Regions from separate parts of the Streptomyces sp. SGAir0957 genome, predicted to be linked through region 2. Evidence: riboswitches for the same ligand, from Rfam matches in the RefSeq annotation. Region 2 holds a riboswitch; each other region holds the start of a gene.
The links. Region 2 has a riboswitch for cobalamin ahead of C1N81_RS38565 (ABC transporter substrate-binding protein). Riboswitches for the same ligand answer to the same signal wherever they lie in the genome.
Positions count from the first base shown of each region.

Region 1: another riboswitch for cobalamin. It lies ahead of metE (5-methyltetrahydropteroyltriglutamate--homocysteine S-methyltransferase); the one in region 2 lies ahead of C1N81_RS38565 (ABC transporter substrate-binding protein).
Region 3: another riboswitch for cobalamin. It lies ahead of C1N81_RS18805 (ribonucleoside-diphosphate reductase subunit alpha); the one in region 2 lies ahead of C1N81_RS38565 (ABC transporter substrate-binding protein).

Region 1 covers NZ_CP027293.1:649,698-659,402, forward strand. The annotation lists partial or broken gene C1N81_RS08025 (dihydrofolate reductase family protein) at 96-665, opposite strand; gene C1N81_RS08030 (phosphotransferase family protein) at 796-1,698, opposite strand; gene C1N81_RS08035 (phosphorothioated DNA-binding restriction endonuclease) at 1,858-2,781, opposite strand; gene C1N81_RS08040 (hypothetical protein) at 2,865-3,242, shown strand; gene C1N81_RS08045 (Lsr2 family DNA-binding protein) at 3,335-4,015, opposite strand; gene C1N81_RS08050 (NAD-binding protein) at 4,191-6,164, shown strand; partial or broken gene C1N81_RS08055 (tRNA (adenosine(37)-N6)-threonylcarbamoyltransferase complex transferase subunit TsaD) at 6,234-6,353, opposite strand; gene C1N81_RS08060 (alpha/beta fold hydrolase) at 6,407-7,291, shown strand; cobalamin riboswitch at 7,312-7,538, shown strand; gene metE (5-methyltetrahydropteroyltriglutamate--homocysteine S-methyltransferase) at 7,705-9,705, shown strand, end outside.
Region 2 covers NZ_CP027293.1:7,434,909-7,444,613, reverse strand. The annotation lists gene C1N81_RS38600 (molybdopterin-dependent oxidoreductase) at 1-80, shown strand, start outside; gene C1N81_RS38595 (TOBE domain-containing protein) at 153-548, opposite strand; gene C1N81_RS38590 (hypothetical protein) at 599-1,195, opposite strand; gene C1N81_RS38585 (baeRF3 domain-containing protein) at 1,241-2,335, opposite strand; gene C1N81_RS38580 (basic amino acid/polyamine antiporter) at 2,495-3,934, shown strand; gene C1N81_RS38575 (arginine deiminase) at 3,981-5,246, shown strand; gene C1N81_RS38570 (nucleotidyltransferase domain-containing protein) at 5,256-5,747, opposite strand; cobalamin riboswitch at 5,839-6,020, shown strand; gene C1N81_RS38565 (ABC transporter substrate-binding protein) at 6,058-7,116, shown strand; gene C1N81_RS38560 (FecCD family ABC transporter permease) at 7,113-8,132, shown strand; gene C1N81_RS38555 (ABC transporter ATP-binding protein) at 8,129-8,908, shown strand; gene C1N81_RS38550 (L-threonylcarbamoyladenylate synthase) at 8,924-9,544, opposite strand; gene C1N81_RS38545 (hypothetical protein) at 9,704-9,705, shown strand, end outside.
Region 3 covers NZ_CP027293.1:3,093,703-3,103,407, forward strand. The annotation lists gene C1N81_RS18780 (carbohydrate ABC transporter permease) at 1-808, opposite strand, end outside; gene C1N81_RS18785 (extracellular solute-binding protein) at 903-2,186, opposite strand; gene C1N81_RS18790 (GntR family transcriptional regulator) at 2,575-3,339, shown strand; gene C1N81_RS18795 (DUF3311 domain-containing protein) at 3,526-3,819, shown strand; gene mctP (monocarboxylate uptake permease MctP) at 3,816-5,441, shown strand; cobalamin riboswitch at 5,574-5,709, shown strand; gene C1N81_RS18805 (ribonucleoside-diphosphate reductase subunit alpha) at 5,834-8,191, shown strand; gene C1N81_RS18810 (ribonucleotide-diphosphate reductase subunit beta) at 8,191-9,222, shown strand; gene C1N81_RS18815 (hypothetical protein) at 9,266-9,439, opposite strand; gene C1N81_RS18820 (helix-turn-helix domain-containing protein) at 9,534-9,705, shown strand, end outside.

The DNA.
Region 1 (9,705 bases), 6.8 Mb from region 2:
TCGGACGCGGAGGCGGTGCCCTCGCCGGACGCGGACCCGGACCCGTCCCCGGACGCGGACCCCTCCCCGGACGCGGACGCGGACCCGTCCCCGGATCGAAGCACCCGGTAGCGGAGATGCGTGACGTCGCGGCCTTCGAGGCGTCGGACGAGGTCCAGCTCGATGTGCCCGCTGCCCAGATGGTCGAAGAGCCGCCGGCCCTCCCCGAGGAGAACCGGCACGAGGTGGATCTCCATCTCGTCCAGCTGCCCCGCCCGGAGCAGCGCCTGGGCCGCCCCCGCCCCGTGCACCATGACCGCCTTGTCCCCCGCCGCCGCACGGGCCCGGCGGGCACAGTCCTCCACGTCGGTGACGAAGCGCGCGTGGCCCGGCGGCATGTCCCCCTCGTCGATCCGGTGGGTCAGGACGAAGATCGGCACACCGTCGTGGTGGTCGCCCTGCCACCGCCCGGCGAGTTCGAAGGTCCGGCGGCCGGAGATCAGCGCGCCGGTGGCCAGCGCCTCGCGGTAGACCTGGCCGCTCGGGCCGTCGGAGTCCCGGTCGTCGAGCCAGTTGAAGAGCCGCCAGCCGTCGCGCCCGAGCTCCTGCCCCGGTTCGTCGTCGGGTCCGGCGATGTACCCGTCGAGCGACATCGTCATGTAGAGCCGGATCGGATTGTTCGTCATGGCCTCGCTGCTTCCTCCGGAGCGGCCGGAGCGGCCGCTCACTGATGGGCGCCGCCGGTGGGCGACGGACCGGACACACGGGTCACAGGGAAGACTTCGGCCGTCCCGAGAACTCATCGGCGCCCTCCGCTCAGCCCCAGAGGTCCATCAGCGCGGCGACATAGGCGTCCAGCCGCTCCTCCACCACGCGCGTCGTCAGTTCGCCCCGCCCGGCCTCCCGCCAGCCCCGCGACACCGGCCGCACCTCCTCCGATGAGGCCAGCGCGTCACGGACCAGCCAGTACAGTCGTCGGCCCGGGTCGGCGGCCGGCTCCCCGCCCGCCTCCTCGTACGCCTCGGAGAACCGCAGGCCCCACTCCGGACCGTGCAGCAGGGCCAGAGCGGCGGCGCAGTGCGCCACATCGAGGTCCGCCGGACCCCAGGACGCCGCCGCCCAGTCGACGACGCCGGTGATCCCGGCCGCCGCCGGCCCGGACGACGGGACGTCGAACAGCACGTTGCCGGGCTGGAAGTCCCGGTGCAGGAAGCGGCCCTCGTAGGGCGGTGCGGGCCTGCGGATCACGTCGATCGCCGCGGCCCAGGTGCGCGTGTCGGCGCCGCGCGGAGTCACGACGGTGTCGGCCCTCGTCAGGGCCACATACGGGCGGGGCCGCTCGGCGGGGCGCACCGCGTGGATCGCCACGAGCTGCCGGGCCAGCAGGGCGACACGGTGCTCCACCCCCTCGTCGCCGAGCACCGTCCGCCCCGGCAGATGGGTCATGAGGAGCGACGGGTACTCGCACTGCGCCGCGCTCGGGTCCAGAGCGACCAGCTCAGGGGCGGGCACACCGGTTCCCGGCAGGAGGGTGAGGGCGGCGGCCTCCCGGCCCAGCCAGTCCTCGGCGTATTCCTGGCCGACGAAGGTCCGCAGCACGAGGTTCCGGGTCCCGCCGTCCCGACCGCCGATGGTCAGCCTGCGCATCTCCGCGGTGATGCCGCCGTGCAACGGCACCGCCTCGACGACCCGCTCCCCGGGCTCCAGTTGCCTGCTCACCCACGCATGTGTCCTCGGCCGGACACCCGGCGCTCCGTCGCGCTCGATCACCGGGCCAGGTCATCATCCGGACGCGGACGCATGCAAAGGCTTTTCTCGCGCTGCCTGACGGGTGGCGGGCCGCGCATCACGGGGCCCGCGCATCAAGGGGCCTGCGCATCAAGCCGCTTGCGCACCGGGCCGCTTGAAGACCTGGAGGCCGTGCCAGACGACGAACTCGGTGTCCACCGGCGGGCGGCCCGGCTGCGGCGCCGTCACGGTCCGACCGTGCAAGGTGTGCAGTGACTGACCGGCCGCACTCCGCGCCACGTACAACGGGGACACCTGGATGCGCAGGTCGGGCAGGAGCCCGAGCACACCGAGATCGAAGAGGGTGTGGTGCAGGGAGCACAGGGCCAGGCCGTTGTGCGGCTCGTCCGGGCCGCCCTGGCTGTGCCACCGGACGTGCGCCGCCTCCAGGCCGACCGGGTTCCGCCCGAGGGCGCCGTCATAACCGCAGAAGGCGCAGGCATACGCGTAGGCCCGCAGCACCTCCTCGGCGAACCCGGCCCGGCGCCTGCGCCGTGTCCGCTCGGCGGGGCTGCGCGTCGTGCCGTCCGGCGCGACGAGATCCAGCCCGACGGCATCACAGATGGACGCCTCCAGGGCCGGGGTGAAGTGCCGCTCCAGGAGCAGCCGCGCCGCCGCGGCAAGGATCTCCGGGTCGGCAAGCAGCCGCTCCACCTCGGGCCGCAGCCGCCCGTGCGCGCCTGCTCTCCGCAGCGACGTCCCGCGCTCCGGGACCTCCCGGCCGATCTCGGCGCCCGTCGCGTCCCTGAGATCCCACAGCACACGCTCCAGGTGCACGAACGGCATCGCCGCCCGCTCGCGCGCCCGCGCCGGGCTGGTCACCGGGGGCCCGAAGTCATTGACCAGCCGGCTGACCGGCTCCTCGGCCTCGTCGTACGTCACGGCCGTACTGCCCGTCCCCACGAACCGCCCCAGCAGCCACAGCAGAAGCAACGGCTTGTGCGGCGCCCGCCGCCCCCCGACCTGCGCCCGCCGCAACCCGGCCAGCGCGCCGAGGAGTTCGTCTCGCGTCATCACGGGGCCAGCCTGCCAGGGCCGGGGCGAGCTTTCGACGGCCGAGGCGGGACACCCGGGCGTCCGCGAGGCAGAATCGCCGCATGACAAAACTGCCGGTACGGTCGGGCCGCCCTTCTTCCCATGGTTCGGTGCTGTCGTTGTGGTCGCAGGACTCGGTGTTGTCGATCGGCTCCGTGGGTTCGGTGCTCTCCATCGGGTCCGTCGGCTCGGCGCTGTCGGTCGGGTCCATCGGGAGCGCGTTGTCGGCCGGTTCGATCGGTTCCGCGCTGTCGCTGATCTCGACCGGGTCGTGGCTGAGTACGGGGTCCCTGTTCTCGGCGCATTCACGGTGGTCGGTGATGTCCTGGAAGTCGTCCCACAAGGCCCTGGCCGCGGGAGCGGTGGGAGCGGTCGGCGCCGGGACCGCGGCTGCCCTGCTGCTGGTCCAGTCGCTGCACAGGACGGGCCGACGCGGCTGAGGTGCCGTCATGGTGTGCGGAATAGGACGCCGCACGCACCTTCTCCGCGACGTCCGGGGCGAGGGTGGCCGGTGACCGAACCCGGGGACGGGTCAGGCGTCCTCGTGCGCCTGCTCCCACGCCTCCCACACCGCGGCCGGGATGCGTCCGCGCATAGGGACGGTGAAGCCGTTCGCCCGGCCCCAGGCGCGGACGGCGGCCCCGTCGAGCTGCGGCTTCACCGGCGGAAGCGGCGGATACCACTGATCGAGGTCCGAGGGCCTGAACCCGACGCCGCCCCTCAGGAGGCCATCGGGGAATTGCGGAACCGCTGTCTCTCCGCCCAGGACGGACACCAGGAACTCCGTCAGGTTCCCCGCGAAGTGGAACCAGCGGGGTCCACGTGCTTCGTTGACGACGATCGTCCACGCGTCCGGCGTCTCCCCCGGGCCGGTCACCCAGAACAGTTGCTCACCGTTGTCAGTGCTACCGCAGGGCAGGAGCAGCGCCGCGTCGACGGGGGCCGGACAGATGCCCCGCTTCTGGTCGGTCCTCATCTGCTCGCGCAGCCGGTCGACGGCGGGGCCCACGAGGTTGACGTGGACGGAGGTGTGCCGAGGGTCGTGGACCCAGAGGAAGCCGATGAAGCAGCCGGGGTCGTAGGTGGCGGTGAGGTGTTTGTAGTCGCCGGGAAGCGGGGTGCCGAGGGCGGCCTCCACACGGGCCCAGTCCACCGGTTGCTGCTTCGGCCGCGGCGGGGGGCAGAGTTCCTTGAGGCGATCGAGAGGGCTCATTCGTTCCTGTTCCTGTGCAGAGGTGATCCCGGAGTCTGACGCGTCCGCGGGCCCGGCGGTCCGGTCGCGTACAGGATGCCCCGGCCACCCGCCCCGTGAAGAACGCGTGCCGCGCCGCGGGCGGCCACCCCCACCTGCTGGTCCCGCCGCCGGAACCGTCCGCTTGACTGGTTCCATGGACACGCTGCCCCGCCAACCCCAACGGCCCGCGCCCGGACGGCACATGATCGTGTGCGGTGACGACGCGCTGGCCGAACGTCTCGCCGCCGAGCTGCGCACCGTCTATGCCGAGCGGGTCACCGTCGTCCTGGCGACCGGCCCCGGCGACGAGACGTCGTCCGGGCCGGCCGTGCGGGCGCATGTCCGTTCGGCCACCCTGCTGAACCGTGTCCAGAACCTCCTCAACCGCACACCCGACCGCGCGCCCGACGCCGAGCCGGACCCCGCGGACGACCCCGTGCACGTCCTCCAGGCCCCCGTGCTCGACGAACAGGCGCTCACGGAGGCGGGGGTCACCGAGGCCAGCGCGCTCGCGCTCGTCCATGACGACGACGAGACCAACATCCGTGCCGCGCTCACCGCCCGCCGCCTCAACCCGCGGCTCCGCCTGGTCATCCGCCTCTACAACCGCAGCCTCGGCCAGCACCTCGCCGCCCTCCTCGACCAGGCCGCCGCCCTCTCCACGCCCGGCCTCGACCCGGCCGCCCGGGACACCTCCACCACCGTCCTGTCCGACGCCGACACCGCCGCCCCCGCGCTCGCCGCCACCGCCGTGGCGGGCACCAGCAAGGTCATCCAGGCGGACGGTCTGCTCCTGCGCGCCGTGGAGCGGACCCCGCCCCGGCACGGCGCGACGGCCGACCCGGGACTCGCCACCCTCGCCCTGCTCTCCACCACCACCAACGACCCCGCCGGATCCGACAGTTCGGAGACGGACGGCGGCGACAGCCCGCTGCTCCTGCCCGACGAACGGGCCGTCGAGGACGCCGCGGGGCGTGGCACGATCGTCCTCCAGGCCGTGGCGCCCACCACGGGCGGCGGCTCGTCCCGCAGCGTCAAAGCCCGGACGATGCAGCTGGGTTCGCTGTTCTCGCGCCGCCTGCGCTGGTCCCTGTTCGGCCTGGCCGTCAGCGTCCTCGGCCTCGCCATCGCCACCTGGGCCACCGGCGACCACATCCACCCGCTGCACGCCGGGTACCTGACCCTGCTCGACCTGTTCGCCATCGACGATCCCGCGATCGGCGAGCCCACCGCCCGCAAGGTTCTGCAACTCCTCACCGGTTTCGCCGGGTTGCTGCTCCTTCCCGTGCTGCTCGCCGCCGTCCTCGAAGCCCTCGGTACCTTCCGCACCACCGCCACCCTGCGCCGCCCGCCGCGCGGCCTGTCCGGTCACATCGTGCTGCTCGGCCTCGGCAAGATCGGCTCCCGTGTCCTGGCCCGCCTGCGCGAGCTCGACATCCCCGTCGTCTGCATCGAGGAGGATCCGGACGCGCGCGGCATCCCGCTCGCGCGCCGCCTGCGCGTCCCGACCGTCATCGGCGACGTCACCGACGACGGCGTGCTGGAGGCCGCCAAGGTGCACCGCGCGCACTCCCTGCTCGCGCTGACGAGCATCGACGCCACGAACCTGGAGGCGGCCCTGTCGGCGCGGGCCCTCAAACCCGATCTGCGCGTGGTGCTCCGCCTGTACGACGACGCGTTCGCCGCCGCCGTCTACCGCACCCTGCGCGCCGCCCACCCGCGCGCCCTGACCCGTAGCCGGAGCGTTTCCACGCTCGCCGCGCCCGCCTTCGCGGGGGCCATGATGGGGCGGCAGATCCTGGGCGCCATACCCGTCGAACGCAGCGTCCTGCTCTTCGCCGCCCTGGAGGTCGCCGGTCATCCGCATCTGGAGGGCCGCACCATCGCCGAGTCCTTCCGGCCGGGGCACTGGCGTGTCCTCGCCCTGGATCCGGCCGCCCCCGCGGACCGCCGCCCGGACCTCACCGCGTCCCCCGCGCACGACGCCTCCGGGGCCCAGACCACCGGGCTGGTCTGGAACCTCCCGCCCGGCTATGTCCTGCGCGCCCAGGACCGCGTCGTCCTCGCCACCACCCGCCAGGGTCTCGCCGAACTCCTCGGCCGCGTACCGTACCGGGCCAGATCCTGACCGCCGCCCCGAAGCCCGTAGGACGCCCGGCACCCCTATGGCGTCACGCGGCGCGCCGCCGACGTCTTCGACGTCCGCGGCCCGGCAGTGTTCCTCGGTGGGCGCCCGCACACGGGAGTTGGCCGCCACCCCGCCGACCACGATCAGCGTCCGCACGCCATGCTCGCGGCAGGCCCGCAGCGCCTTCCGCGGAGGCCGGGGTGGTGTGGTGAAGTCCGCGCCGCACCGGTAGTTTCTGCGCGGTGGATCTGACGGAGACGCACGGGTACGCCCTCATGACCGACACCGCCCGCCTGCACTGGGTCCGGCTGGACGACCCGACGCGGCGGGGTGGTGACGCACCCGCCGTGGTCCTGCTGCACGGCGGGCCCGGCCTGCCGGACTACCTGCACGACGTCGCCGTCATGCCGGCGGACCTCACACGTGTGTACCGCTACGACCAACGCGGCACGGGCAAGTCCCCCTGGCAGGGCCGTCACACCCTCGCACGGCACCTCGACGATCTCGCCGAACTCCTCGACCTCTGGGGCCTGCCCTCGGCCGTACTGATCGGCCACTCCTACGGCACCGACCTCGCCGCCCGCTTCTGCATGGCCCACCCGGACCGCGTGGCCGCGATGCTTCTCCTGTGCGGGCCGTTCGTCGGCGACTGGCGCGCGGCCGACCGGGCGGCGCGGGACCGGCGGATGACACCGGACCAGCGGGAACGCCTGTGCGCACTCCAGAACCTGACCCGCCGCACGGAGGAGCAGGAGACCGAGTTGCTGACGCTGTCCTGGTTCACCGACCACGCCGACCCCGAACGCGCCTGGGGCTGGGCCGCACAGGATGCCCGGCACCGGCGCCCGGTCAACTGGACGATGAACCGCGAACTCGGGGCGGAAGGACGCGCCGACCCGGTCGGGCAGCGCCTCGACGAACTGGCCGCGTGTCTGCCCCGGCAGCTGGAGATCCTCGGCGGCGCCGACGATCCCCGCCCGTTGTCCGCGCTCGCCTCGCTCGCCGCGCGCCTCGGTGCTCCGCTGACCCGGGTCGACGGCGCGGGACACGAGCCGTGGCTGGAGCGCCCCGCCGAGACCCGGGCGCATCTGCGGCGGTTCGTGCGGGCCGCGGCCGACCGGCAGTGACACACCCGTCGACAACGCCTAGGGTGACTCCCGCAGCTGGTTCGCCCTGTCAGCCAGGCAGGGCGTCGTAAGAGGGAACCCGGTGAAACTCCGGGACTGCCCCGCAGCGGTGAGTGGGAACGACCGCCGTCATACGCACTGGGCCTCGGGAAAGAGGTCTGGGAAGCGACGGCCAGTAGGTGTCCCGTCCGGCCTCGGACGGACGTGCTCACGAGTCCGAAGACCTGCCGACTGCCCGTGTGCGTACGACGCGCACACGGACATTCCGTGTGACCTCGTGGGCGGGTCGGCGTACATGTGCGGCGGACGGGACCGCGCCTTCGGCGCGCGGCATCGCCCCGCCGTCCGTGTCACTCCTTCGTGCCCAACGAGTCCCCGGGATCCAAGGGATACGTCTCTCGAAGGAGATCTCCGTGACCACCAGCACCGCCGCCGCGGCAGCTCGCGCCACCGCGCACGGCTACCCCCGCCAGGGCCAGGGCCGCGAACTGAAGAAGGCGGTCGAGGGGTACTGGAAGGGCCGCGTCACCGCCGACGCCCTCCGGGCCACCGCCGCCGACCTGCGCCGCGCCAACTGGCGGGAACTCGCCGACGCGGGCCTCACCGAAGTCCCCACCGGCGACTTCTCGTACTACGACCATGTCCTGGACACCACCGTCATGGTGGGCGCGGTCCCCGAGCGCCACCGGGCCGCCCTCGACGCCGACGCCCTGGACGGCTACTTCGCCATGGCCCGCGGCACCCAGGACGCCGCCCCGCTGGAGATGACCAAGTGGTTCGACACCAACTACCACTACCTCGTGCCCGAGTTGGGGCCCGGCACCGTCTTCGCCGCCGACTCCGCGAAGCAGGTCGCGGAGGTCGGGGAAGCCCTCGCCCTCGGCCTCGCGCCCCGGCCGGTGCTGGTCGGGCCGGTCACCTATCTCCTGCTCGCCAAGCCCGCGCCCGGCGTCGCCGCCGACTTCGACCCGCTCACCCTCCTCGACCGGCTGCTGCCCGTGTACGCCCAGGTCCTGGCCGACCTCCGGGCGGCGGGCGCCGCGTGGGTGCAGCTGGACGAACCCGCCCTGGTCCAGGACCGCACCCCGGCCGAGCTGAACGCCGCCGCCCGCGCCTACCGCGACCTCGGCGGCCTCACCGACCGGCCGAAGCTCCTGGTCGCGTCGTACTTCGACCGGCTCGGCGACGCGCTTCCGGTGCTCGCCAAGGCGCCGGTCGACGGGCTCGCCCTCGACTTCACCGGCCCGGCGGCCGCCAACCTGGACGCGCTCGCCGCCGTCGGCGGGCTGCCCGGCAAACGCCTCGTCGCCGGTGTCGTCGACGGCCGCAACATCTGGGTCAACGACCTGGAGAAGTCGCTCACCGTGCTCGGAACACTGCTCGGGCTCGCCGACCGGGTCGACGTCGCCACCTCCTGCTCGCTGCTGCACGTCCCGCTGGACGCGACGCTCGAACGCGACATCGACCCGCAGATCCGGCGCTGGCTGGCCTTCGCCCGGCAGAAGACCGCCGAGACCGCCGCGCTCGCCAAGGGGCTCGCCCTCGGCAGGGACGCGATCACCGCCGAACTGGCGGTCAACCGGGCCGCCCTGTCCTCCCGCGCCACCTCGCCGATCACCCGCGACCCGGCGGTGCGCGCCCGCGCCGCCGCCGTCACCGCGAGCGACACCCGCCGCGCCCAGGCGTACCCGGAGCGGGCCGCCGCCCAGCGCGCCCGCCTCCGCCTCCCGCTCCTGCCGACCACCACCATCGGCTCCTTCCCGCAGACGGCCGAACTGCGCGCCGCACGAGCCGACTTGCGCGCCGGACGTCTCGACACGGCGGGTTACGAGGAGCGCATCAGGACCGAGATCCGCGACGTGATCTCCTTCCAGGAGAAGACCGGCCTCGACGTCCTCGTGCACGGTGAACCCGAGCGCAACGACATGGTGCAGTACTTCGCCGAGCGGCTCACCGGCTACCTGGCGACGCAGCACGGCTGGGTCCAGTCCTACGGCACCCGGTACGTGCGTCCGCCGGTCCTGGCCGGCGACATCTCCCGGCCGGAGCCGATGACGGTGCGCTGGACCACGTACGCCCAGTCCCTCTCCGACCGGCCCGTCAAGGGCATGCTCACCGGGCCCGTCACCATGCTCGCCTGGTCCTTCGTCCGCGACGACCAGCCGCTCGGGGACACCGCGCGCCAAGTCGCCCTCGCCCTGCGCGACGAGGTCGACGACCTGGAGGCGAACGGCGCCTCCGTCATCCAGGTCGACGAACCCGCCCTGCGCGAGACCCTCCCGCTGCGCGCCGACGACCACGCCGCCTATCTGGCCTGGGCGACCGAGGCGTTCCGGCTCACCACCTCGGGTGTGCGCCCGGAGACACAGATCCACACGCACATGTGTTACGCCGAGTTCGGCGACATCGTGCAG
Region 2 (9,705 bases):
AGCACCACCGGTTCTCCGGCCCGCGCCTGTACGACGTACTGTCCGCGGCCGGGCCGGTTCGACCCGGCACGCCGCGCTGAGCATCGACGGCACCCCGCTGGACGGCCCGGGTCCGCAGCTCGTGCTGCCGCAGGATCGGTGCGGGGAGCGGCTCAGGCCCGGTCGATGTGCACGTTCGTCGACTTCACGCGGGCCGTGGCCTCCATGCCGACCTCCAGGCCCAGCTCCTCGACGGCCTCCCGGGTCAGGAGGGACACCAGGCGGTGCGGGCCGGCCTGGATCTCGACCTGCGCGGCGACGTCGCCGAGTTTGACGGCGGTCACGATGCCGGGGAACGCGTTGCGCACGGAGGTGTAGGAGACGTCCTCGTCGCCGCCCGCGCCCTTGGCCAGCTCCACGGAGAACGCGGCCAGGTCCTTGCCCTCGATGAGCCGGCGCCCGGCCTCGTCCCGGTGCGTGGTGACCCGGCCCGCGTCGGCCCAGCGCCGCGCGGTGTCCGGGCTGACCCCGAGCAGCCGCGCTGCCTGGCCGATTGTGTAGGACTGCATGGATCACAAGATAGCGACCGGTTCCGGGCCGGCTTCTCCCGGACAGGCTCTCAGTACCGCTGCGCCTTGGCGATCTTCGCGGTGAGGTGCGGCTGCGGCGGCTTGGAGCTGATGGCGAGCGGCTGGGCGCGCTCCCCGGCCTTGAGGTCCTTCGCCCCGACGACCTTGGACTCGACGACCTTCCCGTCGGAGTCGCTGAAGTCGACCTGGACCGCGAACGAGGCGGTCTTGTCGGTCTTGTTGGTGATGTTGACGACGAGGGCGCGCACGTTGTCGGTCTCGGCGAGCGGTTTGCCGGTCAGCGACACGTCGTCGACGGCGTTGCCGCGCCCGTCGACCGCGTCGAGCTGCTTCGTGTACTCCTGCCGGTCGCGCTCCACGTCGGCGGCGACGGACGCCTCGAAGTCGTGCGCCTTCTCGGAGGCCGACTCGGCCGCGGCGGACGCGGACTTCCTCGCCTCCGCCTTCTTCGACTCGGCGCTGGAGGCCATCGAGGACGGCGGCTCGCCGGAGAACCGCGACGACTCGGGCGCCGACGCCGTGGGGCTCGCGCTCGCCCCGCTGTCGTTGCCGTCGTCACCGCCGCACGCGGTGAGCGTGAGTGCACCGGCGACCGCGCACGCGGCGAGGAGGGAGGCTGCACGCATGGGAGGGGGTTCCTTTCCGACGACGACTGGCGAGGGGTGAGGGGGTCAGAAGCGCAGCACCGCGGCCACGTGTCCGGCGTCCGCAAGAGTCCCGTCCGGGACGAAGTCGACCTGCGCGCCCGTCTCCAGGGCGGACTCCACGATCTCGTCGACGATGTCGTGGACGGCGTCCACGTCGTCGTCGGCCGCCGGCTGGAGGTGCCCGTCCCCGGCCCGCACGGTGGTGCGCCAGTTCTCCTCGACGACGAGCCGGTGGATGCGGCCGTCCGAGGCCTTCTCCCAGACCTCGTCCACCCCGGCGGCGTACGTGTTGCCGCCGCGCGCCCGGTCGAGCGCGGCGAGCGCGTCGGCGATCCCCCGTTCGGCCTCCTCGGCGCGGGCCGGGCCGACGGCCCGCGCGACCGTCTCCGGGGTGGCCTGGGCGAGGCCGCCGACGGGGACCTGGACCGCGTCGCGCGCGGTGTTCCCCGCGTCGGTGAACAGGGCGAGCGCGGCCGGGTCGCCGGTGAGGTAGAGCCGGCGCGGGGCGGCGCGCAGGACGGCGGCCAGGGTGGTGTCGGCGTCGCGGAAGAACTGCCGCGTCTCCTCGCTGTGGAAGGTGCTGGGCAGGTTCCCGACGCGCTCCTTGCGCTCGGAGTCGGGGCGCTCCAGGCTGCGGCTCTGCGGGAAGCCGTGGGCGGTGTGCTCCGTGACGCGTGCGCCGCGGCCGTCCCAGAGGGTGATCCGGTCGGCGGCGACGGCCAGGACCCAGTACGGGCGCTGCGCGGCGTCGGCGGCGACGAGGTTGCGGGTGAGGAAGGTGTCCGCGAGGACGACGCGTTCGGGCACGGTCCGGTCGATCACCCATGCCTGGTGCTCGCCGGGCGCGGCGAAGAGGACGAGGCCGTCACGGGCGTACGCGAGGTCGAGCTCGGCCACCGCCGCCTCCAGCTCGGCGACCACGTCGTCGCGGCGCTCCCCGGTCACGGCGGGGTCGGCGGCGAGCTGGCGCGCGGCCTCGCGGACGAGGTTGTCGAGGCGGACCGGGTCCTGCGCGTTGTCCGGCTGGGTCCGGTGGGTCGGCATCGCGAGCGAGACGGCGGGATAGGGCCGCGGTGCGCGCAGGTCCCGCAGGATCGCCGGGTTCAACGAGGAGTGCATGCCTGAATGCCCTTCTGACGCGACGCCTTCGTGTGCCGCAACCTCTCCATGCTGTGCACAGCGGGACATATCCGCCACCTTTAACGCGACAAAAAGTGCGCTATCCGGCATAGCGGTATGAGACTGGTGCCGGACAGACCACTGACCCAGGGGGAGACCGTGGAGCAGACCGCCGAGGGGCGCGCACCCACCGCCAAACTGCCCCTGTTCACCCTGACCACCCTGGTCATCGGCTCGATGGTCGGCGCCGGCGTCTTCTCGCTGCCCGGCCGGTTCGCCGAGGAGACGGGGGTCGCCGGGGCGCTGATCGCGTGGGCCGTAGCGGGCACCGGCATGCTGATGCTCGCCTTCGTCTTCCAGTCCCTGGCCGTGCGCAGGCCCGACCTCGACGCGGGCGTGTACGCGTACGCCAAGGCCGGTTTCGGCGAGTACCTGGGCTTCTTCTCGGCGTTCGGCTACTGGGCCAGCGCCTGCGTCGGCAATGTGACGTACTGGGTGCTGATCATGTCGACGGTGGGGGCGATCTGGCCCGCGCTCGGCGAGGGCGACACGGCGCTCGCGATCGTGCTCTCGTCGGCCGGGCTCTGGGCGTTCTTCCTGATGATCCGGCGCGGCGTGAAGGAGGCCGCGGCGATCAACAAAATCGTGACCGTGGCGAAGATCGTGCCGATCCTGGTCTTCATCGTCCTCGCCCTGGTCTTCTTCGACCCGTCGGTCTTCGCGGACAACTGGGGCGGCGCGGACTACGCCGGTTCCCTGTTCGGGCAGGTCAAGGGCACGATGCTGGCCACCGTCTTCGTCTTCCTCGGCGTGGAGGGCGCGAGCGTGTACTCCCGGCACGCGAAGAAGCGCTCGGACGTCGGCCGGGCCACGATCCTCGGTTTCCTCAGCGTCTTCGCCGTCTTCGCCTCCGTCGTCATCGTGTCCTACGGGATCCTGCCGATGGGCGAGATCGCGGAGCTGCGCCAGCCGTCGATGGCGGGCGTGCTGGAGGACGTCGTCGGCACGTGGGGCAAGGTCTTCATCAGTGTCGGCCTGATCGTCTCGGTCCTCGGCGCCTATCTGGCCTGGACGCTGATGGCCGCCGAGGTCCTCTTCGTGGCGGCGAAGGACGACGACATGCCGCGCTTCCTGCGCCGCTCCACCCCCGCCGACGTGCCCGTGCCCGCGCTGCTCATGACGACGGTGCTCACCCAGCTGGTGCTTGTCGTCACCGCGTTCTCGGACGACGCCTTCAACTTCGCGCTCAATCTGACCAGCGCGCTGTCCCTCATCCCGTACCTGCTCGCGGCCGGGTTCGCCGTTCGGATCGGGGCGCGGCACGACCCGCTCACCGAGGGCGGCGGCACGTCCACGCGCGAACTGGTGATCGCGGCGGTGGCCACGCTCTACACCGTGTTCATGCTGTACGCGGCCGGGCTGAAGTTCGTCCTCGTCTCGTTCATCTTCTACGCCCCGGCGACGATCCTGTTCGTCATGGCCCGCAGGGAACAGGGGCGGCGCCTGTTCTCGCCGGGGGAACTGGTCGTCCTCGCCGTCTCCGTCGCGGGCGCCGTGCTCGGTGTCGTCGCCCTGACGGCGGGGTGGATCAGCCTGTGAGACCCGACGCGCGACTCCTGACCCCGTCAACGCCCGGAGGCACCCCGTGACCGACGACCACGCCACCCCCGCGTCCGCCGCGTACGGCGTCCACTCCGAGGTGGGCCGGCTGCGCAAGGTCCTCGTCTGCGCGCCGGGGCTCGCCCACCGCAGGCTGACCCCGACCAACTCCGACGACCTGCTCTTCGACGACGTGATGTGGGTGGAGAACGCCCAGCGCGACCACGCCGACTTCGTGAACAAGATGCGGCAGCGCGGCATCGAGGTGGTCGAGCTGCACGAGCTGCTCGCGCAGACCGTGGCGCGGCCCGAGGCGAAGGCGTGGCTGCTCGACCGCAAGATCGTCGCCAATCAGGTAGGGGTCGGGCTCATCGACGACACCCGTGCCTTCCTGGAGACGCTGCGGCCCGAACAGCTCGCCGAGTTCCTCATCGGCGGTCTCGCCACCACCGACCTCCCGGACGAGTACCGCTCCGCGTACGTGTCGATGGCGCGCGAGTCCAGCGGTGTGCGCGAGTACCTGATGCCGCCGCTGCCCAACACGCTCTACACCCGCGACACCACCTGCTGGCTCTACGGCGGCCTCACGCTCAACCCGCTCTACTGGCCGGCCCGGCACGACGAGACCCTGCTGATGAAGGCGGTCTACCGCTTCCACCCGGACTTCGCGGACTCGACCGTCTGGTGGGGCGACCCCGAACAGTCCTGGGGGCAGGCGACGTTCGAGGGCGGCGACATCATGCCCGTCGGCAACGGCGTCGTCCTCATGGGCATGAGCGAGCGCACCTCACGGCAGGCCATCACGCAGGTCGCCGCCGCGCTGTTCGAGAAGGGCGCGGCCGAGCACGTCATCGTCGCCGGGATGCCGAAGCTGCGGGCCGCCATGCATCTGGACACCGTGTTCACCTTCGCCGACCGGGACATCGTCACGCTGTACCCGCGGATCATGGACTCGGTGCACACGTTCTCGCTGCGCCCCAGCGACAAGGCGCCGGGCCTGGACATCACGGACGAGGGGACGACCCCGTTCGTCGACGTCGTCGCCCGCGGGCTCGGCCTCCGGGAGCTGCGGGTGATCGAGACCGGCGGCGACGTGTACGCCTCCGAGCGCCAGCAGTGGGACAGCGGCAACAACGCGGTCGCCCTGGAACCCGGCGTCGTCGTCACCTACGACCGCAACACCCAGACCAACACGCTGCTGCGCAAGGCGGGCGTCGAGGTCGTCACGATCGTCGGCGCCGAACTGGGCCGCGGCCGGGGCGGCGGCCACTGCATGACCTGCCCGATCGTCCGCGACCCCGTGACCTACTGAGCCACCTGCTCACATGTGTGTGTCGATGCCGAAGGCCCGGCGCAGCTGCGCCATGTCGTGCCGGTCGCGGTCGGCCGGCTCGTACCCCTGGTGGAAGCGGACCTGCTGCGCGGCCGAGAGGCACGGCACCGGCTCCCCCGCGACGGTGCCGGTGACGAAGGCCTCGGCCGGGTAGCGGAACGGCCGCTCCGGGTCGGGCGAGGACTGCTCGGCCGAGCCGTCGGCGGCGAAACGCAAGGGGTGCAGGTCGAGTTCGCGGCCGTCGGGGTGGGAGAGGACGAAGCGCGCGGGGCGCCAGTCGAGGGTCTCGGCGAACCCGGCGCCGCTGAGGGCGGCGAGCACGGCGGGCTCCTGCTCCGCGCGGTGCATCAGGTCGAGGTCGCGGTGGTCCCGGGTCTGCCGGCCGACGAGGGCGTCGATGCCCCAGCCGCCGCCGATCCACACGTCCGCCCCGGCCGTCCGCAGCAGGGCGAGGACGCCGAGCACGTCGTCAGCTGTCATCACCCGGCGCAGGCTAGGTCCGCGGGGCGCCGGTGGCGAACGATTTTTCGGGGGCACGGCCGGGGCCGTGATACGTTCCGTGAGCCAGTCGTACCTTTGTGCGTTCGCCGATGAACGCGTACGGGTCAGGGAATCCGGTGGAAGTCCGGAGCTGACGCGCAGCGGTGAGGGGGACGGGCGGGGCCACTGCCACTGGACCGCGCAGCGGTCCGGGAAGGCGCCCCGCCTGGATGAACCCGAGTCCGAAGACCTGCTGGCGGCCTCCGGGACCGAGACCCGGCCGGGGGTGAACCGTAGGCCGGCTCCGCGTATGGGCCCTGGACGCAGAGGAACCCCCGTGCCCTTCGCACGTCGACTCCGCCCTTCCGCACTGCTGTTGACGGGCGCCCTGCTGCTCACCGCGTGCGGCGGTGGCGCGGACTCCGCCGGCGCCGCCAAGGGGGCCGGCGCCGCCGTCACCCTCGACAACTGCGGCGCGAAGGTCCGCGTCGCCGGGGCCCCGCGCCGCGCCGTCGCCCTGGACCAGGGCTCGGCGGAGATCCTGCTCTCGCTCGGCCTCGCGGACCGGATGGTGGGGACCGCGACCTGGACCGACCCGGTCCTCAAGGGTTTGGAGAAGGCGAACGCCAAGGTGCCGCGCCTCGCCGACCGCTACCCCTCCTTCGAGAAGGTCCTGGACACCGAGCCGGACTTCGTCTCCGCGTCCCTCACAAACACCATCGGCAAGGGCGGGGTGGCGCCGCGCGAGAAGTTCGAGGAACTGGGCGTACCGACCTACCTCTCCCCCGCCGACTGCGCGGGCAAGGACAACAGCGGCGACGGCGACGGCGTCCGTACCAGCGCGCTCACCATGGACACCGTCTACGGCGAGATACGGGACCTGGCGCGGATCTTCGGCGTGAAGGAGCGCGGCGAGAAACTCGTCGCGCGGCTCGAATCCCGTGTCTCCGAGGCGACCACCGGGATCGACGCCGAGGGTGTGAGCGTCCTGTACTGGTTCGCCAACTCCGACGCGCCCTACATGGCGGGCTGTTGCGGGGCGCCCGGCATCGTCACGAAGGAACTCGGCGTGCGCAACGTCTTCGACGACACGCACGAGGAGTGGCCGCAGATCAACTGGGAGACGGTGGCCGACCGCGACCCCGACGTCCTCGTCATCGGCGATCTGACCCGCCGCTCGCAGTCCGCCGAGTCCGCCGCGCAGAAGATCGAGTTCCTGGAGTCCGACCCCGTCACCAAGAACATGACGGCCGTGAAGAAGAAGCGGTACGTGCTGCTCAGCGGGCAGGCCCTCAACCCCACCATCCGGACGGTCGAGAGCGTGGAGAAGGTGGCCGCGGCGCTGCGCGAGTTCGGCCTCGCCAAGTGAACACGGCGCTCCGGCCCGCCCTCTACTGGGCCGCGGCCCTCGCGGCGCTCTGCGGCTCGGTCGCCGTCGCCATCACCGTCGGGCCCGCGCACATCCGCGTCGCCGACGTGTGGTCGACGGTCGGCGCCCGGCTCGGCTGGGGCGCCTCGGACCTCTCCCCGATCCGCGACGGCATCGTGTGGAACCTGCGGCTGCCGCGCACCCTGCTCGCGGCGGTCTGCGGCGCGGGCCTCGCGGTGTGCGGCACGGTGCTGCAGGCGCTGCTGCGCAATCCGCTCGCGGACCCGTTCGTGCTCGGCGTCTCCTCGGGCGCGTCGACCGGGGCGGTGCTCGTGGTGGTCCTGGGCCTCGGCGGCGGGGCGCTCTCCGTCTCCGGCGGCGCCTTCCTCGGCGCCCTCTGCTCGTTCGCGCTCGTCCTCGTCCTCAGCCACCTGCTGGGCGGGACGACGGACCGGGTGGTGCTGTGCGGGGTCGCCGCGATGCAGCTGTTCTCGGCGCTGACCTCGTTCGTGATCCTCACCGCCGCCGACGCGGAGACGACGCGCGGCGTCCTGTTCTGGCTGCTCGGCTCGTTGAGCGGGGTCGGCTGGACCGAGCTGTGGCTGTGCCTCGCGGTCCTTGTGGCGGCGCTCGCGGTGTGCCTCGGGTACGGCCGGACCCTGGACGCGTTCGCCTTCGGGCACGAGGCGGCCGCCGCGCTCGGCGTGCACGTGGCGCGGACCCGGCTCGTCCTGCTCTGCGTGACGGCGCTCCTGACGGCGGTGCTGGTCAGCGCGGCCGGGGCGATCGGCTTCGTCGGGCTCGTCCTGCCGCACGCGGCGCGCGCCCTGGTCGGCCCCGGGCACACCCGGCTGCTCCCGGTCACGGCCGTCGCCGGGGCGGTGTTCCTGGTCTGGGTCGACACCCTGGCCCGTACGGTTCTCGCACCGCAGGAGGTTCCGGTGGGGGTGGTGACGTCGCTGATCGGCGTGCCCGCGTTCGTGCTCGTCCTCTTCCGCGGCCGGAGCCCGCGATGAGCGCGGGGCTGGCGGCGGACCGCGTCTCCTGGTCGGCGGGCGGCACCCTCGTGCTGGACGGCGTGAGCCTGACGCCGCGGCCCGGCGCCGTCACCGGTGTCCTCGGCCCGAACGGCTCGGGCAAGTCGACGCTGCTGCGGCTGCTCGCCGGGGTCCTCGCCCCGGCGTCCGGCGTCGTCACGCTCGACGGCGGCCCGCTCGGGGACGTCCCGCGCAGGACGGCCGCGCGGCGCATCGCGCTCGTCCATCAACAGGCGGACACTCAGGTCGAGTTGACGGTCGCCGACGTCGTACGGCTCGGCCGCACCCCGCACCGCAGGGCCTGGTCGGCCGCGTCGGCGGCGGACGAGGCGGCGGTCCGCGACGCCCTCGCCCGCACCGGCCTCGCCGATCACGCGGACCGGCTGTGGCACACCCTGTCGGGCGGTGAGCGCCAGCGGGCGCAGATCGCGCGCGCCCTCGCGCAGGAGCCGCGCGAGCTGCTGCTCGACGAGCCCACCAACCACCTGGACATCCAGCACCAGCTGGAACTGCTCGACCTGGTCTCGGGGCTCGACCTGACCAGCGTCGTCGCCCTGCACGACCTGAACCTGGCCGCCCACTACTGCGACCAGGTCGTGGTCCTGCGCGGGGGTCGCGTCGTCGCGGCGGGCGAGCCGGGCGCCGTCCTCACCGAGGAGCTGATCGCCGACGTCTACGGCGTCCGCGCGCGGATCTCCCCGCCCGAACCGGGCGAGCGCCCCCACATCCGCTTCCTGGGGACGCTCACGCGATAGGCCGTCGTCACGCCGTCACTCGAAGCGGTCGGGGTCCCCCGCGCCGCGCCGCACGACGGTGGCCTCTCCGTCGGAGAAGTCGACGACGGTCGTCGGCTCGGTGCCGCAGTCGCCGGAGTCGAGCACGGCGTCCACCACGTGGTCGAGCCGCTCCTTGATCTCCCAGCCCTGCGTCAGCGGTTCGTCCTCGCCGGGCAGCAGCAGGGTGCTGGAGAGCAGCGGCTCGCCCAGCTCGGCGAGGAGCGCCTGGGTCACGACGTGGTCGGGGATGCGGACACCGACCGTCTTCTTCTTCGGGTGCTGCAACTGGCGCGGCACCTCGCGCGTCGCGGGCAGGATGAACGTGTAGCTGCCGGGCGTGGCCGCCTTGATGGCGCGGAACACGTCGTTGTCGATGTGCACGAACCTGCCGAGCTGCGAGAAGTCCTGGCACATCAAGGTGAAGTGGTGCTTGTCGTCGAGGTGCCGGATCGCCCGGATCCGCTCGACGCCGTCGCGGTTGCCGAGACGGCAGCCGAGCGCGTAGCAGGAGTCCGTGGGGTAGGCGATCAGGGCGCTGTCGCGGACGGAGTCGGCGACCGCGCCGATGGTGCGCGCTTGCGGGTTCTCGGGGTGCACGTCGAAATAGCGGGCCATCCGTCGACCCTACGGGATCAGTGGCGAACGCCACGGCGTTGCGGGGCGGCGTATTCCGCGTACACGCGCGACAATCCCGACACCCGCCCACCCTGCCCTCGTCCGGCGGGCGCCCGACGGACCATACTGGGCGTGCCCCGACCACTCACAGAAAACCCCAT
Region 3 (9,705 bases), 4.3 Mb from region 2:
TGGTGAAGCCCTGCACGAACGCCTTGAAGACCCAGATGATCTCCAGGAACGTGGTGGCGTAGAGGAAGGGGCGCAGGAAGGGGAAGGTCACCGAGGTGAACTGCTTCCACATGCCGGCCCCGTCCAGGGCCGCGGCCTCGTACAGCTCGCGCGGGATGGTGGTCGTGGCGGCGTACAGGTTGATCGCGACGAACGGGATGGAGCCCCAGACGATCAGCAGGCCGATCACGAAGAACGTGGAGATCTGCGAGCCGGTCCAGTTGTAGTCGGCCATGGAGTGCCAGCCGAGTTTGTCGAGGACCCAGTTGACGATGCCGAAGCGGGACGCGAACAGCCACTGGTAGACGGTGGACGACGCGACGAGCGGCATGGCCCAGGCCAGGACCAGGCCCAGCATGAGCGTCAGGCGCATCTTCTTGCCGAGACGCGCGAGCAGCAGCCCGACGAGCGTGCCCGCCACCATGATCAGGACGACGTTGATCGCCGTGAAGATCGTGGAGCGCAGCGTGACGCGCCAGAAGTCCTCGCCGCCGAGGACCTCCTTGTAGTTCTCTACGCCGTTCCACTCGGTGACGTGCTGGATGAGCTGGCCCATGTTGAGGTTCTGGAACGACAGCAAGCCGTCCTTCACCAGGGGCCAGCCGAGGAAGATCGCCGTCACCAGGAGGGCGGGGAGCAGCAGCAGGTACGGGACGGTGTTCGCCGCGCCCTTCCGCTTCTCCCCCCGCGGCCCGGGTGCGCGACCGCTGCGCTTCCCGTCGGGCGCGATCTTGTCGACCGCTTCCGCCGGGTTGGTCTGCACTGCCATGCTCGCCATCTCTTCCAAAGCCGTAACTGGACGATGCGTCGGGCCGGGGCGGCGGTCGGGTTCTGGGTCCCTTCCGCCGCCCCGGCCCGGGCGACTACTGCTCCTGACTCAGGCGCTTGTTGAGCTCGCCCTCGACCTGCTTGGCGGCAGCGGCGGGGGACTTACCGTTCAGGACCGCGGTCATGTAGGTCTTGATCGGGTTCGGCGGGTTCTCCACCGGCGCCCACTCCGGGATCAGCGGCGTGGTGCCACCGGCCTTGGCGGCGGCGGGGGCACCGGCCTGCGCGGCCGGCTGGTCCTTGGCGTAGGACTCGAGGGCCGGGGACTTCGGGACCCAGCCGGCCTCCTTGACCAGCTGGCCGTCGTTCTCGACGGAGAGCGCGATCTTCAGGAACTCCTTGGCGAGGTCCTGCTTCTTGGAGCCCGCGGCGACGGCGAGGTTGGAGCCGCCGAGGAAGACGCCCTCGGGCTTGTCGGCGGTCTCACCGGGGATGGTGAAGAAGCCGATGTCCTCGGCCTTGAGCTTCTTGGCCTGCAGCGCGGTGCCGGCCTCGTAGCCCATGGCGATGATGGCGCCGGTGTTGCCCTTGCCGAAGACGGTGGCCTGCTGCGGCGTGGCCTCGTCCTTGTCCTTGGGCGCCTTGGAGAAAGCCTGGTACTGCTTGTAGACGTCCATGGCCTTGGCGACCTTGGGGTCACCGAGGTTGGAGATCCACTTGTCGCCGTCCTTCTTCACGGGCTCGACGCCCTGGCCGACGAGGAGGCCGTCGAAGAAGTACCAGTTCTGGCCCGGCAGGTAGAGCGGCTCGGCGCTGGTCTTCTCGCCGATCTTCTTGAAGTCGTCGAAGAGCTCGGCGCGGGTCTTCGGCGTCTCCGTGATGCCGGCCTGCTTCCAGATCTTCTTGTTGTACATGACCGTGCGGTTGCCGAAGTACCACGGCAGCGCGTACTGCTTGCCGTCGTAGACGGCCGGCTTGTTGACCGAGTCGGCCCAGTCCTTGCCGATCTCGCTCTTGAGGTCGGACAGCTCGGCGAGACCGCCGGTCTTGGCGTACGCAGGGGTCTGCGTGTTGCCGATCTCCAGGACGTCCGGCGGGTTCGACTCCGAGAGGGCCGTGGTGACCTTCTGCTGGATGCCGTTCCACTCCTGGACCTGGATGTCCAGCTTCGCCTTGGTCTTCTTCTCGAACTCGGCGGTGACCTTCTTGGTCCACTCCGGCGGGTTGGAGCCGGACATGGTCCAGACGGTCAGCGTCTGCCCCTTGTACCCGTCCGCCCCCGCCTTGCTCCCACTGTCCTTGTCGTCGTCACTGCCACAGGCCGCGATCGAGACCAACATGCCCGCGACGCCGATGGCCGCAATGAGCTTGCGCTTCACGTCACCCTCCTCAGGGATGCCAGCAACCCCCCACCCACAGCGACGCATACGACGAGCAGTGCTTCGTGGGACTGGGACCCGGTCTCCGTTTAATGGTGTAGACCAGTACGGGGAGCTTGGCCCAGACCAATAGAGGTGTCAAGGGTGGCTGAGAAAGACCTGTGCGTCCGTTATCGGAACGACACCCGCCCGCTGGGACAAGGGGGTTGAGCGGTTCGGGGGACCGCTCCCATCCGCGCGTACATGGACTAGACCAGAGAGTCAGCGGGCGGTATAAGGAGGGATCACGGAGCGTGCGGGGAGTCCCCCGGAGCGAGCCGTGCCACGATGTGAGCCGTGGCCGATGGGTACGTCGGTCGCATCGGCACCGGAGCCGGGAAGGCGGAGCATGAGCACCGACGTGAGCAGTGCGGAGAACGAGAGCGGGGCGCCCGTCCGCACCGCACGCGTGCCCAAGTACTACCGCCTGAAGAAGCACCTGCTCGACATGACGGAGACCCTGCCGCCGGGCACGCCGGTGCCGCCGGAGCGCACACTCGCCGCCGAGTTCGACACCTCCCGCACCACCGTCCGCCAGGCCCTCCAGGAGCTGGTCGTCGAGGGCCGCCTGGAGCGGATCCAGGGCAAGGGCACCTTCGTCGCCAAGCCCAAGGTCTCCCAGGCGCTGCAACTCACCTCCTACACCGAGGACATGCGGGCCCAGGGCCTGGAGCCGACCTCGCAGCTGCTCGACATCGGGTACGTCACCGCCGACGACACCCTCGCCGGGCTGCTCGACATCTCCGCCGGCGGGCGCGTCCTGCGTATCGAACGGCTCCGCCTGGCCAGCGGCGAACCCATGGCCATCGAGACGACACACCTGTCCGCCAAGCGCTTTCCGGCGCTGCGCAGGTCGCTCGTCAAGTACACCTCTCTCTATACGGCCCTCGCCGAGGTGTACGACGTCCGTCTCGCCGAGGCCGAGGAGACCATCGAGACCTCGCTCGCCACCCCGCGCGAGGCCGGCCTGCTGGGCACGGATGTCGGCCTTCCGATGCTGATGCTCTCCCGTCACTCGATCGACGGTTCGGCGCAGCCGGTGGAGTGGGTGCGCTCGGTCTACCGGGGCGACCGGTACAAGTTCGTGGCGCGCCTGAAGCGCCCGATGGACTGATCCCGCACATACGCGGCCCTTCCCTCACATAGCTTCCTCACATAGCTTCCCCACATAACTGAAGAGCGAGGCGGAACAGGCTCGTCCGTTATCCGGACAGGGGTTCCAAAGAGCAAGACTCTCGCATTAGATTTCCCGCACGTTAAACGTGAGATAAGTGGGATCAGCGAGGGGACGGAGCCCAAGATGTCGGATGCGCCGGAAGTGCCGGAACAAGCAGGGAGACCGGTGGTGACACCGGTCCGCGTGGTCATCGGGGTGTGCCTGGTCGCGCCCTTCGTGGCGATGCTCTGGGTCAGCTCCTACTCGAAGATCGACCCGACCTTCATCGGCATCCCGTTCTTCTACTGGTACCAGATGCTCTGGGTGATCATCTCGACCGGGCTCACGATGATCGCGTACAAGCTGTGGCAGCGTGACCAGCGCGGCCGCAAGGCGTCGGCCTCCGCGTCCGCCCAGGCTCCGGAGGGTCAGCGATGAACGACGGCGTCAACGGTGTCGCGCTCACCGTCTTCATCATCTTCTTCGTGGCCGTCACGGTCATGGGCTTCCTCGCCGCGCGCTGGCGCCGCTCCGAGACCGACTCGCTGGACGAATGGGGCCTCGGCGGCCGCTCGTTCGGCACCTGGATCACCTGGTTCCTGCTCGGCGGCGACCTCTACACGGCGTACACCTTCGTCGCCGTCCCCGCGGCGATCTACGCGGCGGGCGCGTCCGGCTTCTTCGCCGTGCCCTACACGATCCTGGTGTACCCGCTGATCTTCACGTTCCTGCCGCGCCTGTGGTCGGTCTCGCACCGGCACGGATACGTGACGACGTCGGACTTCGTGCGCGGCCGCTTCGGCTCCAAGGGCCTCTCGCTCGCCGTCGCGATCACCGGCATCCTCGCGACGATGCCGTACATCGCGCTCCAGCTCGTCGGCATCCAGGCCGTGCTCGACGTCATGGGCGTCGGCGGCGGCGAGAACACCAACTGGTTCATCAAGGACCTGCCGCTCCTCATCGCCTTCGGTGTCCTCGCGGCGTACACGTACTCCTCGGGTCTGCGCGCGCCCGCGCTGATCGCGTTCGTCAAGGACGGGCTGATCTACCTCGTCATCGCGGTCGCCATCATCTACATCCCGATCAAACTCGGCGGCTTCGACGACATCTTCGCCGCGGCCGGCAAGAAGTTCGAGCAGGTCAATCCGGCGACAGGGAAACCCGTCGGGGCGCTCGCGCCGGGTGAGGCCGGGCACTGGACGTACGCGACGCTCGCGCTCGGCTCGGCGCTCGCGCTGTTCATGTACCCGCACTCGATCACGGCGACGCTCTCCTCCAAGAGCCGCAACGTGATCCGCCGCAACACCACCATCCTGCCGCTCTACTCGCTCATGCTGGGCCTGCTCGCGCTGCTCGGGTTCATGGCGATCGCGGCCGGGATCAAGGTGCAGAACGGGCAGTTGGCGATCCCGCAGCTGTTCGAGGACATGTTCCCCGACTGGTTCACGGGCGTCGCGTTCGCCGCCATCGGCATCGGCGCGCTCGTCCCGGCGGCGATCATGTCCATCGCCGCGGCGAACCTCTTCACGCGCAACATCTACAAGGACTTCATCAAGCCCGACGCGACCCCCGCGCAGGAGACCAAGGTCTCCAAGCTGGTGTCGCTGCTCGTGAAGGTCGGCGCGCTCGTCTTCGTCCTCACCATGGACAAGACCGTCGCCATCAACTTCCAGTTGCTCGGCGGCATCTGGATCCTGCAGACCATGCCTGCCCTGGTCGGCGGTCTGTTCACCCGCTGGTTCCACCGCTGGGCACTGATCGCCGGCTGGGCGGTCGGCATGGTGTACGGCACCCTCGCCGCGTACGGGGTGGCGTCGCCGACGCAGGCGCACTTCGGCGGGTCCTCGAAGGAGATCCCGGGCATCGGCGAGATCGGGTACATCGGCCTGACGGCGTTCGTGATGAACGTGATCGTGACCGTCGTCCTGACCTTCGTCCTGAAGGCCGCGAAGGCTCCCGAGGGCATCGACGAGACGTCGCCCGGCGACTACACCGCCGACGCCGGTGACAAGGGCGTGCAGACGGACCTGCCCGTCGTCGGAGCGGGCTCCGGCCACTGAGCTCCGTCGTACGACACCCCGGGACGGGCCTCTCCGCACGCGGAGGGGCCCGTCGCCATGAGCGGGCCCGCACGCCCGCCACGCACCTGCCCGCGCGACACAAGATATGGGGCTGTCACCCACACCCGGCACAACATGTATGCTCGCTCTCGCTGCAGCCGCAGGGGAATCCGGTGCAAATCCGGAACTGTCCCGCAACGGTGAACGTAGCGCGCATAACGCCGCGCCCGCGTGAGTCCGACGACCTGCCGCAGCCCACCCGAGCCGCCCGGCCCGGATGGAGACGACGTCCGGGCCTCGCGGAATGGGCCGGTGACGAAGGCGCCCCCTCGCGTGCGCGCCCGAGCCACTCCTCCCCGCAAGGCCCCGAGCCGAGCGAGGGAGAGCCCCCAGTGACCATCGCGCCGCCCGCCGAACCGGTCTCAGCCACCCCGGAAGACGCCCCGCAAGACGCTCCGGGCACCGCGCTGCTGCGCACCCTGACCGAGCTGACCTCCGACCTGCCGGGCGCCGACCCCGGCCGGGTCGCCGCCGCCGCGCTGCGCGGCCGCAGCGCCCGCGCCGACGAGGCCGAGCTGCGCGAACTCGCCACCGAGGCCGCCGCCGGGCTGATCTCCGAGGACCCGGTCTACTCCCGGCTCGCCGCCCGCCTGCTCACGCTCTCCATCGCCGCCGAGGCCGCCACGCAGGGCGTCACCTCCTTCACCGGGTCGATCGCGGTCGGCCACCGCGAGGGCCTGATCGCCGACCGCACCGCCGAGTTCGCCCGTCTCCACGCGGCCCGCCTCGACGCGCTCATCGACACCGAGGCCGACGACCGCTTCGGCTACTTCGGCCTGCGCACCCTGCACAGCCGCTACCTCCTGCGCCACCCGATCACCCGCCAGGTCATCGAGACGCCGCAGTACTTCATGCTGCGCGTTGCCTCCGGTCTGGCCGAGGACGACTCCGTCCGCGCCCTGGACGAGGTCGCGGACCTGTACGGCCTGATGAGCCGCCTGGACTACCTGCCGTCCTCCCCCACCCTCTTCAACTCCGGCACCCGCCACCCGCAGATGTCCAGCTGCTACCTGCTCGACTCCCCGCTCGACGAGCTGGACTCGATCTACGACCGCTACCACCAGGTGGCCCGCCTCTCCAAGCACGCCGGCGGCATCGGGCTCCCCTACTCCCGCATCCGCAGCCGGGGTTCGCTGATCCGCGGCACCAACGGGCACTCCAACGGCATCGTGCCGTTCCTGAAGACGCTGGACGCGTCGGTCGCCGCCGTGAACCAGGGCGGGCGCCGCAAGGGCGCCGCCGCCGTCTACCTGGAGACCTGGCACTCCGACATCGAGGAGTTCCTGGAGCTGCGCGACAACACCGGCGAGGACGCGCGCCGCACGCACAATCTCAACCTGGCGCACTGGATCCCCGACGAGTTCATGCGCCGCGTCGCCGACGACGGCCCCTGGTCGCTCTTCTCCCCCGCCGACGTGCCCGACCTCGTCGACCTGTGGGGCGCGGAGTTCGACGCCGCGTACCGCAAGGCCGAGGCGGAGGGCAAGGCGCAGAAGACCCTCCCCGCGCGTGAGCTGTACGGCCGCATGATGCGCACCCTCGCGCAGACCGGCAACGGCTGGCTGACCTTCAAGGACGCCGCCAACCGCACCGCCAACCAGACCGCGGAGCCCGGCCACACCGTCCACTCCTCGAACCTGTGCACGGAGATCCTGGAGGTGACGGACGACGGGGAGACCGCTGTCTGCAACCTGGGTTCCGTGAACCTCGGCGCCTTCATCGTCGACGGCGACATCGACTGGGAGCGGCTCGACGAGGCGGTCCGCACCGCCGTCACCTTCCTCGACCGCGTCGTCGACATCAACTTCTACCCGACCGAGCAGGCGGGCCGCTCCAACGCCCGCTGGCGCCCGGTCGGCCTCGGCGCGATGGGCCTCCAGGACGTCTTCTTCAAGCTGCGCCTGCCCTTCGACTCGCCGCAGGCGAAAGCTCTTTCGACGCGCCTTGCCGAGCGCATCATGCTCGCCGCTTACGAGGCGTCCGCCGACCTGGCCGAGCGCAACGGCCCGCTGCCCGCCTGGGACAAGACCCGTACCGCGCGCGGCGTCCTGCACCCCGACCACTACCCCGACGCGCAGGTGACCTGGCCCGAGCGGTGGGCCGCGCTGCGGGAACGCATCGCCGCCGTCGGTATGCGCAACTCGCTGCTCCTCGCCATCGCGCCGACCGCGACGATCGCCTCCATCGCGGGCGTCTACGAGTGCATCGAGCCGCAGGTCTCCAACCTGTTCAAGCGCGAGACGCTGTCCGGCGAGTTCCTCCAGGTCAACTCCTACCTGGTCGACGAGCTCAAGCGGCTCGGCGTGTGGGACGCGCAGACCCGCGAGGCGCTGCGCGAGTCCAACGGCTCGGTGCAGGGCTTCACCTGGGTGCCGGAGGAGGTCCGCGCCCTGTACCGCACGGCGTGGGAGCTGCCGCAGCGCGGGCTCATCGACATGGCGGCGGCCCGCACCCCGTTCCTCGACCAGGCCCAGTCCCTCAACCTGTTCCTGGAGACGCCGACCATCGGCAAGCTCTCCTCGATGTACGCGTACGCCTGGAAGTCGGGCCTGAAGACGACGTACTACCTGCGCTCGCGCCCCGCGACGCGTATCGCGCGGGCCGCGGCCCGGGTCCCGGTCCAGATGGCCGAGCCCGACGCCGTCGCCTGCTCCCTGGAAAACCCCGAGTCCTGCGAGGCCTGCCAGTAATGACGACGACCCCTTCTCCGGAACAAGCGCAGAAGAACCTGCTCGACCCGGGCTTCGAACTGACCCTGCGCCCCATGCGCTACCCGGACTTCTACGAGCGCTACCGCGACGCGATCAAGAACACCTGGACCGTCGAGGAGGTCGACCTCCACTCCGACGTCGCCGACCTCGCGAAGCTGTCGCCGGGCGAGCAGCACATGATCGGCCGCCTGGTCGCGTTCTTCGCGACGGGCGACTCGATCGTCGCCAACAACCTGGTGCTGACGCTCTACAAGCACATCAACTCCCCGGAGGCGCGGCTCTACCTCTCGCGCCAGCTGTTCGAGGAGGCCGTGCACGTCCAGTTCTATCTGACGCTGCTCGACACCTACCTGCCCGATCCGGACGACCGGACGGCCGCGTTCGCCGCGGTGGAGAACATCCCGTCCATCCGCGAGAAGGCCGAGTTCTGCTTCAAGTGGATGGACTCGGTCGAGTCCATCGACCGCCTGGAGTCCAAGGCCGACCGCCGCCGCTTCCTGCTCAACCTGATCTGCTTCGCGGCGTGCATCGAGGGCCTGTTCTTCTACGGGGCCTTCGCCTACGTGTACTGGTTCCGCTCGCGGGGCCTGCTGCACGGCCTGGCCACCGGCACCAACTGGGTCTTCCGCGACGAGACGATGCACATGAGCTTCGCCTTCGACGTGGTCGACACGGTGCGCAAGGAGGAGCCCGACCTCTTCGACGACGCGCTGCGGGAGCAGGTCACCGCCATGCTGCGGGAGGCGGTCGAAGCCGAGCTGCAGTTCGGCCGTGACCTGTGCGGGGAGGGGCTGCCGGGGATGAACACCGACTCGATGCGGCAGTACCTGGAGTGCGTGGCCGACCAGCGGCTCCAGCGCCTTGGCTTCGCACCCGTGTACGGCTCGGAGAACCCGTTCTCGTTCATGGAGTTGCAGGGTGTCCAGGAGCTGACGAACTTCTTCGAGCGCCGGCCCTCGGCGTACCAGGTGGCGGTCGAGGGCTCGGTCGGCTTCGACGAGGACTTCTAGGCGCCTGCGCGGAGCCGGGAGTTCCGGGCGCTTCGGCGCGGGATCAGGCGACCTTCGCGTACTCGGGGCCGCTGGTCAGGTTCTCCCTCTCCCGCGCGTCCCGGGCCTGGCGGATCTCCCGGTCGATCCGGCGGTCGTGCGCGGCGCCCCACAGGGACGGGGCGGCGAGGAGGAGGAAGACGAAGAGGACGGTGAGGTAGTTCATCGCTGTGTTCATGTCCTCTACTCTCCCGCCGCCCGGCCCCGCGCGGCAGTGGCAGTCCTGTCACTGACCCTCGAATTACTGCCAGCTCTGCGGCACACTGGCAGACATGCTGAAGAACGTGGCCGCAGTACTGCTCGACGGCGTGCACCCCTTCGAACTGGGCGTCGTCTGCGAGGTGTTCGGCATGGACCGCAGCGGCGACGGCCTGCCCACCTACGATTTCGCCGTGGTCTCCGCCGACGGCCCGACCCTGTCCACGCACGTCACCGGGATGACGA